Linked DNA regions of Actinospica robiniae DSM 44927. The protein of the gene in region 3 interacts with the protein of the main gene of each other region in a pairwise test. Links are inferred from orthologs where the notes say so. Each region holds a gene or a part of one and is shown on either strand. Other genes may lie near its edges.

Region 1 (4,337 bases), 840 kb from region 3 along the record:
CGGCACCAGCAGCAGCGAGGAGTGGCCGCCGGAGACCAGCAGCGCCATCGCCGGCTGCGGCAGCGGGCCGTGCTCGAGCTGGTCCACGCACACGTGCGCGGCCAGGTGGTTGACCCCGTAGATCGGCTTGCCCAGCGCCAGCGCGTACGCCTTGGCCGCGGCCACCCCGACCAGCAGCGCGCCGGCCAGGCCCGGGCCCGAGGTGACCGCCACCGCGTCGATGTCGGAGAGCTTGAGGCCGGCCTGGTCCAGGGCGCGGCGCACGGTGGGCACCATCGCCTCCAGGTGCGCCCGCGAGGCCACCTCCGGCACCACGCCGCCGTAGCGGGCGTGCTCGTCGACGCTGGTGGCCACCGCGTCGGCGAGCAGCTCCGTGCCGCGCACGATGCCGACCCCGGTCTCGTCGCAGGAGGTCTCGAAGCCGAGCACGATCGGCTGGTCGGCGGTCATGGGTTCACCCTGTTCTCGAAATCAGCGTCCATCCCGGTTTCGGGCAGCGCGGAGTTCCCGGGCAGCGCGTGCGCGCCGCCGAATCCGCCGCCGGGGCCCGGCCCGAACCGGCCGAGCACCCCGCTGCTGCGCATCACCAGCGCGTCCACCCCGGCCGGCTGGTAGTAGCCCTTGCGCACCCCGATCCCGGCGAAACCGAAGCGCTGATAAAGCTTCTGCGCCCGCTCGTTGTCCACCCGCACTTCCAGCACGACCTCGTCGCAGCGGCGCCGGGCCGCCTCCCGCATCAGCTCGGTCAGCAGCCGCGCGCCGAGCCCCCGCCCGGACCGGGCCGGATCCACCGCGATCGTGAGCACCTCGGCCTCCCCCGCCCCGGCGAGCAGGCCCGCGTATCCGACGATGCGCGGCTCCGCCTCGCCCGGCCGCCCGCCGCGCGAGCCGGTGTCCTCGGCCACCACGTAGTGCCGGCTGGCGGACTCGGCCAGCTCCGACCAGAACATCCCGACCGACCAGGCGTCCTCGGGAAAGGCGAGGTGCTCGAGCAGGACCACGCCCGGGATGTCCCACCAGCGCATCCGGCGCAGACGGATCCCGGTCTCGCCGGCCGCGGCGGGCGGTCCCCAGCCGGTCACGCCGGGCCCGCCCCGGTCGCCGCGCGGCCGCCGAGCTCGCGCGCGTCCGGCTGGCGCACGGATTTGGGCGCGCCCGGTTCGACCGCGTCGGGGCGGCGCAGGTAGAGCGGATAGGGCGGCAGCAGCGCACTCGGGTCCTCGGCCAGCAGGCGCGCCGTCAGGTCGGCCAGCACGGCCGCGCTGGGCAGCTCGGGCGCGAGCGGCGCCGGGAAGCGGTCCGGGTAGAGCACCGGGCCCTGCCCGGCCACCGCGCGTCCGGCCAACTGATCGGCGATCTCGGCCGGACGGTCCACGGCCGGCTCGCCGCCGCGCCGCCCGGCCGCGTCGTACACGGCCCAGTACACCTCGCGCCGGCGCGCGTCGGTGGCGACCGCGAAATCCTTGCCAGGCCCGCCGTCCGCGAGCACCTCGGCGGCCAGGATGTCGAGGGTGCACACGCCGTGCACCGGGATCTCCAGCGCGTCCCCGAGCGCCCGGGCCGTCATCAGCCCGACCCGCAGCCCGGTGAACGGGCCCGGCCCGACCCCGACGGCCACCGCGGTCAGGTCCGCGCGCGCGGCGCCGGCCTCGGCCAGCACCCGCTCGATGCCGGGGGCCAGCAGTTCCCCGTGCCTGCGCGCGTCGATGACGGTGTGCTGCGCGAGCACGCCCTGTCCGCCCCGCAGTGCGACGGTCACCGCCGGGGTCGCCGTGTCGAAAGCCAAGAGCAGCACCCGGCCATTATTCATCACCGCGCGTCCGGAGCCCGTCACGGCTCCCATCCGTCGGCGCCCGCTACCGCGCGGGCACGCACCGTGCCGGAGCGCATTGCCCTGTCCCTGCCACTTAACCCGCGCCGTACCGGTAGGGCATGATGGCCCCCATGGGTAGAGGAACCCGGGCCGCCGGCGCCCGCAGATACGGCGCCGACCCGGCCCCCGCCGCCCCGGATCCGGGCGCGCCGCGCGGGGTCCGCGCACCGCGCAAGTCCGGCCGCGGCGCGACCTTCTCGGTGCTGACGATGACGCTGGCCGCCTTGGCCGGCGTGGGAATCCTCGCCGCCCAGGCGGAGGCGACCGCGCCGCACGCGTCGACGAACAACAGCGCCAAGGCGTCTTCGACCTCGAAGACCGCCCCCCTGCCCACCACGCTGCCGGCGCACTCGGGCAGCGGCACCCGGATCGTCTACTCGCCGAGCGAGCACCGGGTGTGGCTGGTGCAGGGATCGACGGTGAGCCGGACCATGCAGGTGGTGCCCGGCACCGTCACACCGCCCGCGGGCACCTTCCAGGTCTACGCCAAGAGCCCCGGCTCGACCGGCGGCGACGGCAAGGCCGTGGTCTACCTGGTGCGCTTCGATTCCAGCTCCGACACCGTCTTCGGCTTCGACGCCGTGGCCGGCCTGGCCGGCATGCCGCCGAAGCCCACCGGCAGCACCGGCGGCGTGCGGATGGAACAGACCGACGCGCTGGTGCTCTACCAGTTCGCCTCGGTCGGCACCGACGTCGTCGTCGTGTCCTGACACGCCCGGCGATCCGCGCGCCGCGTCAGGACCTTTCGAAGGCGATCTCCCGGACGTCGTCCTCGCGGGAACGGTCGAACCTGACCACGTAGTGCCCGCCTCGGCCCTCGGCCAGCACCTCCGCCTTGCCCTCGCCCCACTCCACCACGGTGACCGAGTCCTCCACCGACGCGTCGAGGTCCAGGTCGTCGAGCTCGGCCAGGCCGCCGAGCCGGTAGGCGTCCACGTGCACCAGCGCCGGGCCGCCGGTGAGCGAGGGGTGCACCCGCGCCAGCACGAAGGTGGGCGAGGTGATCGGGCCGCGCACGCCGAGTCCCTCGGCCAGGCCCTGGGTGAAGGTGGTCTTGCCCGCCCCCAGTCCACCCGAAAGAATCACCAGGTCGCCGGGGCCGAGGCGCTCGGCGAAGCGCAGGCCGGCCGCGCGGGTGGCCGCGGCGTCCTCGGCCCGCACCACCTCGGGCGCGGTCCGGCCGCGGCCGGACTCGGAATCGTTCACTGCGCATCCCTCACTGCGAGTCCCTACTGCGCCGCCCTCCGGGGGGACGGAGCCGGATCGAGCTGAGCCTCGACCCGGTCCACCAGAGTACGCAACGCCTCGTTCACCTCGTCCGGATGCTCCAGGATGACCGCGTGTCCGGCGTTCGGCAGCACCGTGTAGGCGGCCGAGGGGATGGCGGCGGCCAGGGCCTCGCTGTGCGCCACCGGCAGCACCATGTCGCCGGAGGCGCCGAGCACGAGCGTGGGCACGCGGTCGAACAGCGGCACCGCGTCGCCGAGCTCCACGTGGCTCAGCGCCGGGTAGTACTCGGCGATGACGTCGATGGACACTGATTCGATCATGTCCAGGGTGAAGCGCACCACTGACTCGGGCACCTCGGAGCCGAAGGCGTAGCGGCGGGTGAGCACCAGGCCGAGGTCGCCGCCGAGCGTGCGGCCGCGGTCCACCAGCGCGGCCTGACGGGCCAGCAGGCCGAGCAGCCCGGGGGTGGCCCGGTGCAGCAGCTGCGCGCCGGGGCGCGGCAGCCCGAACACGACGTCCTCGAAGCGCCCGGCCGAGGTGCTGATCAGCGCGGCGCCCACGATCCGGTCGCCGAACAGCTCGGGATGCCGCTGGGCCAGCGCCATCATGGTCATCCCGCCCATCGAGTGCCCGATCAGGATCACCGGGCCCTGCGGGCAGGCGGCCTCGAGCACGGCGTGGAGGTCGTCGGCGAGCTGATCCACCGTCACCGAGGCCGAACGGCCGGAGCGCTCGCGCGGCAGCTTGCCGGAGCGGCCGTGGCCGCGCTGGTCCCAGAACACCATCCGGTGCGTCGCGGAGAACTCGGCCCGCTGGTAGTGCCAGCAGTCCTGGTCCAGGCAGAAGCCGTGGGTGAAGAGCAGAGTGGGGCGCTCGGCCTCGTCCGGATCGGCGGCCTCCGCCGCCCGCCCCGTCGCCGGGCCGCGCGGCTCGTCCACCTCCACGTGCAGCTCGACCCCGTCGTTCGCGCGCACCGTGCGCGCGTCGCCTCGCAGCGAGCCGAAGGGCTCGCCGGGGTCGTGTATCGCGGCCATCCGCCGCACCGCCCGCCCGATGGTGAGCCGTTCCACGGTGAAGCCGACCGCGACTCCCGCCGCCACCACCCCGACGGCGGCGCCGAGAAGCCCGGCCCGCCTGCCCTTGCCCGACGCCTCTGCCACCGCTCGGCCGCCTTCCGCCACTGCCGCACGCCCGGCGCTCGCTCCGCGCCGCCACCGCGGCCACGCCGCCGCGA
Region 2 (3,033 bases), 840 kb from region 3 along the record:
GCGACGAGGCGGTGGTCCCGTTCGCGGACACGCTCATCTACGTGCCGGAGCTGCCGACGCTGCTGCAGCCGCTGGTGGCCACCGTGCCGCTGCAGATCTTCGCCTGCGCGCTCGCGGACGCGAAGGGACTGGACGTGGACCAGCCGCGTAACCTGGCGAAGTCCGTGACAGTCGAGTAGCAGCCGATCGGCTAACCTGGCGAAGTCCGTCGCAACGACGTCGGGGGAATAGCAGGGCCGGAGGCTGGGCGATGATCGTGGGTGTGGGGATCGACGTGGTCGATGTCGCCCGGTTCCAGGCCACGCTCGAGCGCACCCCGGCGCTGCTCGAGCGGGTCTTCACGCCCGGCGAGCGGGGCCTGCCGACGGCCTCGCTCGCGGCCAGGTTCGCCGCGAAGGAGGCGGTGGGCAAGGCGCTGGGCGTGCCCGGCGACCTGAGCTGGCAGGACGCCGAGGTGCGCAGCCAGCCGACCGGGCGGCCGTACCTGGTGGTCTCCGGCGGGGTGGCCCGGCGTGCGGCCGAGCTCGGCGTCACCCGCTGGCACCTGTCGCTGAGCCATGATGCCGGGATCGCCTCGGCGATGGTGGTGGCTGAGGCGAGCTGACCGGGCAGAATGGCGGGATGAGGTACGCATACGAGGTGGCGGCCGTCCGCGCGGCGGAACAGGAACTGATGGCCGCTCTGCCCGAGGGCGCGCTCATGCAGCGGGCCGCGACCGGGTTGGCGAACGTGGCCGCGGCCATTCTGGGTTCGGCCCGCGGCGGCGTGTACGGCTCGCGCGTGCTGCTGCTGGTGGGCGTGGGTGACAACGGCGGCGACGCCCTCTACGCGGGAGCGATGCTGGCCCGGCGCGGCGCCGCGGTCCACGCGGTGCTCGCCGACCCCTCCCGGGCGCACGCCGGCGGGCTCGACGCGCTGCGGACGGCCGGCGGCCGGGCCGCACCGGCGGGTGACGCCCGGGAGCTCGCTGATCGCGCGGACCTGATTCTGGACGGGCTGCTCGGCATCGGCGGACACGGCGGGTTGCGCGGCGTCTTCGCCGAGCTCGCCGAGGCCGCGCACGCCGCCGTCGCGCAGACGGGCGCGCCGATCGTCGCGGTGGATCTGCCCAGCGGCGTGGACGCGGACACCGGCGAGGTCGGCGGCGTCGCGATCCGGGCCGACGTCACCGTCACCTTCGGCACGCACAAGCCAGGGCTCTTCATCGATCCGGCGGCCGCGCACGTCGGCGTCGTCGAACTCGTCGACATCGGCCTGGAGTTCGGCTCCGCCGAGCCGGCCGTCGAGGTCTTACAGCAGGCGGATGTGCGTGCTCTGCTGCCCGAGCCGGGCCGGTTCGCGCACAAGTACAGCCGCGGCGTGCTCGGCCTCGCGGTCGGCTCCGAGCGTTACCCCGGCGCGGCCCTACTCGCGGCCGGAGCTGCGCTGCGCTCCGGCGTGGGAGCGGTGCGCTATGACGGGCCGGTCGACGTCGTCAGCGCCCATCCGGAGGTGCTGCAGGGCGACGGGCGGGTGCAGGCGTGGGTGGTCGGCTCCGGGCTCGGGGAGGGCGACGAGGCGCGGGGGCGGCTGACCAGGGTCCTGGCCGGGGACGTGCCGGTGCTCATCGACGCCGACGGTCTCAGGCTGCTGCCGAAGAGCCGCCTCGAGCGGACCGCGCCGACGCTGCTGACCCCGCACAGCGGCGAGGCCGGCGCGCTGCTCGGATGCAGCGCCGAGGAGGTCGACGCGCGGCGGCTGGACGCGGTTCGGGACCTGGCGCGCACCTACGATGCCACGGTGCTGCTGAAGGGGGCGTTCAGCCTCGTCGCGGACCCTGGCGGCGGCACTGTCCGGGTCAACACCCATGCCACCTCGTACCTGGCCACGGCCGGGAGCGGCGACGTGCTCGCGGCCCTGGCCGGCGGCCTGCTGGCGGGCGGGCTCTCGCCCATGGACGCGGCGTCGGCGGCGGCGTATCTGCACGGCGCGGCCGGGCTGGTCGCGGCACGCAGCGGGCCGGTCGCCGCAGGTGACCTGGTCGCGGCCCTGCCCGGGGCCTGGCAGAATGTCGCCGGATGAGCACCCGTACCGCCGCACCGCCCGCACGGCTCGAGGCCCGTGTGGATCTCGACGCGCTTCGCGCCAACGTGCGGCGCCTGCGCGAGATCGCCGGGCCGGCTCGGGTGATGGCCGTGGTGAAGGCCGACGCGTACGGGCACGGCATGGTCCCGTGCGCCCGGGCCGCGGTCGAGGCCGGCGCCGCCTGGCTGGGTACGGCCGTGCCGGAGGAGGCGCTGGCTCTGCGCGCCGCGGGCCTCGACGTGCCGATCCTGACCTGGCTGCACGCGCCCGGCGACGACTTCGAGGCGCTGGTGCGGGCGGAGGTGGACGTCTCCGTCTCCGGCCAGTGGGCGCTGGCGGAGGTGCTGGAGGCGGCCGAGCGCGCCGGCCGCCTGGCCCGGATCCAGCTCAAGGCGGACACCGGGCTGGGCCGCAACGGGATCCAGCCGCACGAGTGGCCGCTGGTGGTGGACGAGGCGGTCAAGGCCGAGCGGGCCGGGCTGCTCGAGGTGACCGGCCTGTGGTCGCACTTCGCCTGCGCGGACGAGCCCGGGCATCCCTCGATCCGAGCGCAGCTGACCCGCTTTCACGAGGCCTTGGAGTACGCGGAATCGGCCGGCCTGCGCGGCCGGCTGCGGCACATGGCGAACTCGCCGGCCACCCTCACCCTGCCGGAGAGCCACTTCGACCTCGTCCGCCCGGGCCTCGCCGTCTACGGGCTCAGCCCCGCGCCGGAGCTCGGCACCCCGGCGGAGCACGGGCTGCGGCCGGTGATGACCCTGCGCGGGCGCCTCGCCCTGGTCAAGTGGGTCCCGGCGGGCCACGGCGTGTCCTACGGGCACACCTACCGGACCGGGGGCGAGACCCGGCTCGGGCTGGTGCCGGCCGGGTACGCGGACGGCATCCCGCGCGCGGCCTCGGATCGCGGCCCGGTGCTGGTCGGCGGGCGGCGCTACCACGTCGCGGGCCGGGTGGCGATGGACCAGTTCG
Region 3 (4,345 bases):
GGCGCAAAATCGAACAGAACAGGCCATACCCACCGGCGTTCAGATGAAGGGGCCGTCGAGAACCTCGTATTCGCACCAGTCCCCGATGACGTACTGCTTGGAGTACTCGAAGGTCGCGGTCCGGTCGGCGGCAGGCCTGCGTGGCAGGTGCAGCCGGACTCCGGTGATGACACCGTCCTCGAACCCGCCGAATCGTGCGAAGAACTCCGTGCGGGTGTCCGCGGTGAGCCGGGTAGCGGTCATCTTCGGGCCACCTCGGCCTTCCCTCTGCCGATACATGCGCTGCTCGACTCGTCCTCGGCGGTGTACTCCGCCGACTGACCTGAGATCTCCGGTGATTCTCGTTGGGAGCCGACGGGGGGACTCGAACCCCCAACCACCTGTTTACAAGACAGGTGCGCTGCCAATTGCGCCACGCCGGCCGGTGCCGGGCGACGTGGGGCGCCGCTGCCGGACGCTGCCATGGTACCGGGCGGGGCGGGTGGGGGACAGCGGATTGGGGAGTTGGGAGGGCTGGGGCTCTTGGCAAAAGGATCGTAAGACTATACGGTCGGACGAGGTCCTGTCTGCTCAACCGCTGTGTGCGACTGCTCGGGCGGGGCCATGGCCTTCCAACTCGGATCGTCCGGCACGTTCCTGCCGGTTGAAAGGGTGTATCCCACCATGGCTGGTGTTATCTACGAAGCTGCATCGTGCATCTACCCGGGCGCCGAGCGCCCGGCTGTCGATCAGCTCAACCTCGACATCCAGGACGGCGAGTTCCTCGTGCTCGTCGGCCCGTCCGGATGCGGCAAGTCCACCTCCCTGCGCATGCTCGCGGGCCTCGAGGAGGTCACCTCCGGCGAGATCCGCATCGGCGAGCGGGACGTGACGAACCTGCCGCCGAAGGACCGCGACATCGCGATGGTCTTCCAGAACTACGCGCTCTACCCGCACATGACCGTGGCCGACAACATGGGCTTCGCGCTCAAGATCGCGGGCGTGCCGAAGGCGGAGATCCGCACCAAGGTCGAAGAGGCCGCGAAGCTCCTCGAGCTGAGCGAGTACCTCGGCCGCAAGCCGAAGGCCCTGTCCGGCGGTCAGCGCCAGCGCGTCGCGATGGGCCGCGCCATCGTGCGTGAGCCCAAGGTCTTCCTCATGGACGAGCCGCTGTCGAACCTCGACGCGAAGCTGCGTGTGCAGACCCGTACGCAGATCGCCTCGCTCCAGCGCCGTCTGGGCATCACCACCGTCTACGTCACGCACGACCAGGTCGAGGCCATGACCATGGGCGACCGCGTCGCGGTGCTCAAGGACGGCCTGCTGCAGCAGTGCGACACCCCGCGCCACATGTACGAGCGGCCGGCCAACGTCTTCGTGGCCGGATTCATCGGCTCCCCGGCGATGAACCTGATCGAGGCCCCGATCGTCGACGGCGGCGTGGACTTCGACGGCGCCATCGTCCCGGTGGACCGCGCGGTCCTGGGCCGGGCCGAGGGCGGCACGGTCACCGTGGGTGTGCGGCCGGAGTCCTTCGACCTCGTCGCCGACGGTTCCCGCGGCGTCAAGGTCCAGGTCAACGTCGTGGAAGAGCTCGGCGCCGACGCGTTCGCCTACGGCACCGCCAAGGCCAACGGCAAGGACGTCGACGTCATCGTCCGCGTGGACGCGCGCAACACTCCGGCCAAGGGCGAGGACCTGTACGTGGTGCCGAAGGCGGGCGAGACGCACGTCTTCTCGACCACGACCGGGCAGCGCATCTCCGACTAAGCGCAGCCAGACGTAAGAGCGGCGCCTCCCGATCGGTCATCGATCGGGAGGCGCCGCTCTTTGCTTCGTCAGCGGATCGCCGGCGGGCCTGCGCGGCCGCGCGGCTAGAGCCGGCCGGCCCGCCGGCGGCGCTGGGCCACCTCGTAGAGCGCGATGGCTGCGGCCACGCCCGCGTTGAGCGACTCGGTCGCCGCGGCGATCGGGATACGCACCGTCAGGTCGCAGGTCTGCTGCACCAGCCGGGACAGGCCCTTGCCCTCCGAGCCGATCACGAGCGCCAGCGGGTCCGAGCCGGCCTCCAGGTCGGCCAGGTCCACCGTGCCGTTCGCGGCCAGGCCGACCACGACCAGGCCCTGCTTCTGGTACGACTCGAGCGTCCGGGTCAGGTTTCCGGCCTGGGCCACCGGGACGCGCGCGGCGGCACCGGCGGAGGTCTTCCACGCACCGGCGGTCATTCCGGCGCTGCGACGCTCCGGGATGACGACGCCCTGCGCGCCGAACGCGGCGGCGGAACGGATCACGGCGCCGAGGTTGCGCGGGTCGGTGACGCCGTCGAGGGCGACGATCAGCGGGGTCTCGGCGGCGTCCTCGGCCTGCCGCAGCAGGTCGTCCGGGTGCGCGTAGGAGTACTGCGGGATCTGCAGCGCGACGCCCTGGTGGATGGCGCCGTCGGTGAGCCGGTCCACCTCCTGGCGGGAGACCTCGAGCACGGGCAGGCCGCGCTGGGTGGCCAGGGTGATCGACTCGCGCACCCGGTCGTCGATGTCGATCATCGCGGCGACGTACAGCGTGGTCGCCGGGATCTGCGCGCGCAGCGCCTCGACCACCGAGTTGCGGCCCGCGATCAGCTCGCTGATCTGCCGGTTCGCCTTGTACGGGACCTTCGGGCGGGCGGGGCCGCGGCCACCGCTGCCGGTGCCCTGGGCGCGGCGGGTCGCCGAGGCGGCCCGCTTGGCCGCGGGGTGCTTGGCCCGGTCCACCGCCTTCGGCGTCGGGCCCTTGCCCTCGAGGCCCTGCTTGCGCTGCCCGCCCGAGCCCTTCATCGCGCCCTTGCGCGAGGATCCTGCCTTGTTGCCGCGTCCACCGAGGCCGCCGCCCTTACCGCCTGCCATGTCAGCGGCCTTTCTGTTATTCGTGTTCCGTTTTCGGATGGTCTGATCAGGTGAGGGTCCACCGCGGCCCGGCCGGGGTGTCCTCGATCTGCACGCCGGCCGCGCCGAGCGAGGCCCGGATCTCGTCGGCCGCCGTGAAGTCCTTGCGGGCGCGCGCCGCCTGCCGCTGCTCGAGCGCGACGGCGACCAGCTTGCCGATCGTCTCGCGCAGCTCGGCCGCGTCGTCCTGGTCGGCCTCGCCGGCCCACGGCTCGCTGAACGGGTCGAGGCCGAGCACGCGCAGCATCGCCAGCGTCTCGGCCAGCCGCGCGGCGACGGTCTCCTTGTCCCCGTCGGCGAGCGCGACATTCCCGGCTCGCACGGTCTGGTGCAGCACCGCTATCGCCTGCGGGACGCCGAGGTCGTCGTCCATGGCCTCGGCGAACGCGTCCAGCACCTGGTCGTTCGCCGCGACCGGGCCGGCCAGCTCCACCGCGCGGGTGAGGAACTGCTCGATCCGAGCGTACGCCGTGCCCGCCTCCTCGATCGCCTCCTCAGAGTATTCGATCATGGAGCGGTAGTGCGGATTGACCAGGTAGTAGCGCAGCACGACCGGCCGGTGCCGCTTGGCCACCTCTTCGACGAGCAGCGCGTTGCCGAGCGACTTGCCCATCTTCAGGTTCTTGACCGTCACCCAGGCGTTGTGCAGCCAGTACTGGGCGAACGCGTCGCCGACGCCCTTGGACTGGGCGATCTCGTTCTCGTGGTGCGGGAAGATCAGGTCGAGGCCGCCGCCGTGGATGTCGAAGGCGGTGCCGAGGTACTTGTGCGTCATCGCCGAGCACTCGAGGTGCCAGCCGGGCCGGCCCGGGCCCCAGGGGCTGTCCCAGAACGGCTCGCCCGGCTTCGCGCCCTTCCACAGGGTGAAGTCGCGCGGGTCCCGCTTGGCGTTCTTCGGGTCGGCGTCGTCGGCGCTGAGCATGTCGCCGAGGCGCTGGTTGGACAGGGCGCCGTACTCGGGGAACGAGCGCACGTCGTAGTAGACGTCGCCGCCGGCGGCGTAGGCGTGACCGCGTTCGATCAGGTCCGCGGTCATCGCGATCATCTCGGGGATGTGGCCGGTGGCGCGCGGCTCGACGCTCGGCGGGAGGCAGCCGAGCAGGGTGTAGGCCTTGGTGGCCTCCCGCTCGTACCTGCTGGCCACCCGCCAGTACTCGACCTCCTGCTCCGCGGCCTTCCTGAGGATCTTGTCGTCGATGTCGGTGACGTTGCGGCAGTAGGTGACTTCGAACCCGCGGTAGGTGAGCCAGCGCGCGAGCACGTCGAATGCGACACCGAAACGGATGTGCCCGATGTGGGGCGCGCCCTGGACAGTCAGCCCGCAGCCGTAGATCGAGACCTTGCCCGGGGTGAGGGGCACGAAGTCGCGAACGCTGCGCGTGGCGGTGTCATAAAGGCGGAGAGTCACAGTGACAAGGCTACCGGGAGATCACGGCTGCTCTCGC

Evidence for each region.
Region 1: the proteins of rlmB (region 3) and tsaE interact in binary tests that used the Escherichia coli proteins (3 or more experiments, as listed by UniProt). The link is inferred for Actinospica robiniae DSM 44927 from one-to-one orthologs.
Region 2: the proteins of rlmB (region 3) and ACTRO_RS22600 interact in binary tests that used the Escherichia coli proteins (3 or more experiments, as listed by UniProt). The link is inferred for Actinospica robiniae DSM 44927 from one-to-one orthologs.

Annotation. Positions count from the first base shown.
Region 1 is NZ_KI632511.1:5,352,855-5,357,191, forward strand. What follows is about bases 1,345-4,223. They hold tsaE (tRNA (adenosine(37)-N6)-threonylcarbamoyltransferase complex ATPase subunit type 1 TsaE), read right to left. Parts: upstream 3,080-4,223; coding sequence 2,609-3,079; downstream 1,345-2,608. Other genes in these bases: tsaB (tRNA (adenosine(37)-N6)-threonylcarbamoyltransferase complex dimerization subunit type 1 TsaB), read right to left, coding at 1,345-1,795; ACTRO_RS22580 (L,D-transpeptidase), read left to right, coding at 1,945-2,583; ACTRO_RS22590 (alpha/beta fold hydrolase), read right to left, coding at 3,103-4,223. In the rest of the region: tRNA (adenosine(37)-N6)-threonylcarbamoyltransferase complex transferase subunit TsaD, read right to left, coding at 1-450; rimI (ribosomal protein S18-alanine N-acetyltransferase), read right to left, coding at 447-1,025; more of tsaB, read right to left, coding at 1,079-1,344; more of ACTRO_RS22590, read right to left, coding at 4,224-4,263. UniProt on the Escherichia coli protein: Required for the formation of a threonylcarbamoyl group on adenosine at position 37 (t(6)A37) in tRNAs that read codons beginning with adenine.
Region 2 is NZ_KI632511.1:5,357,465-5,360,497, reverse strand. The notes cover bases 1-2,841. They hold ACTRO_RS22600 (bifunctional ADP-dependent NAD(P)H-hydrate dehydratase/NAD(P)H-hydrate epimerase), read left to right. Parts: upstream 1-621; coding sequence 622-2,061; downstream 2,062-2,841. Other genes in these bases: alr (alanine racemase), read left to right, coding at 2,058-2,841; ACTRO_RS22605 (holo-ACP synthase), read left to right, coding at 251-604; glmS (glutamine--fructose-6-phosphate transaminase (isomerizing)), read left to right, coding at 1-179. In the rest of the region: more of alr, read left to right, coding at 2,842-3,033. UniProt on the Escherichia coli protein: Bifunctional enzyme that catalyzes the epimerization of the S- and R-forms of NAD(P)HX and the dehydration of the S-form of NAD(P)HX at the expense of ADP, which is converted to AMP.
Region 3 is NZ_KI632511.1:6,191,912-6,196,256, forward strand. Bases 858-3,744 are described here. They hold rlmB (23S rRNA (guanosine(2251)-2'-O)-methyltransferase RlmB), read right to left. Parts: upstream 2,862-3,744; coding sequence 1,854-2,861; downstream 858-1,853. Other genes in these bases: ACTRO_RS26460 (ABC transporter ATP-binding protein), read left to right, coding at 858-1,749; cysS (cysteine--tRNA ligase), read right to left, coding at 2,908-3,744. Outside these bases: ACTRO_RS26450 (hypothetical protein), read right to left, coding at 40-243; more of ACTRO_RS26460, read left to right, coding at 664-857; more of cysS, read right to left, coding at 3,745-4,308. UniProt on the Escherichia coli protein: Specifically methylates the ribose of guanosine 2251 in 23S rRNA.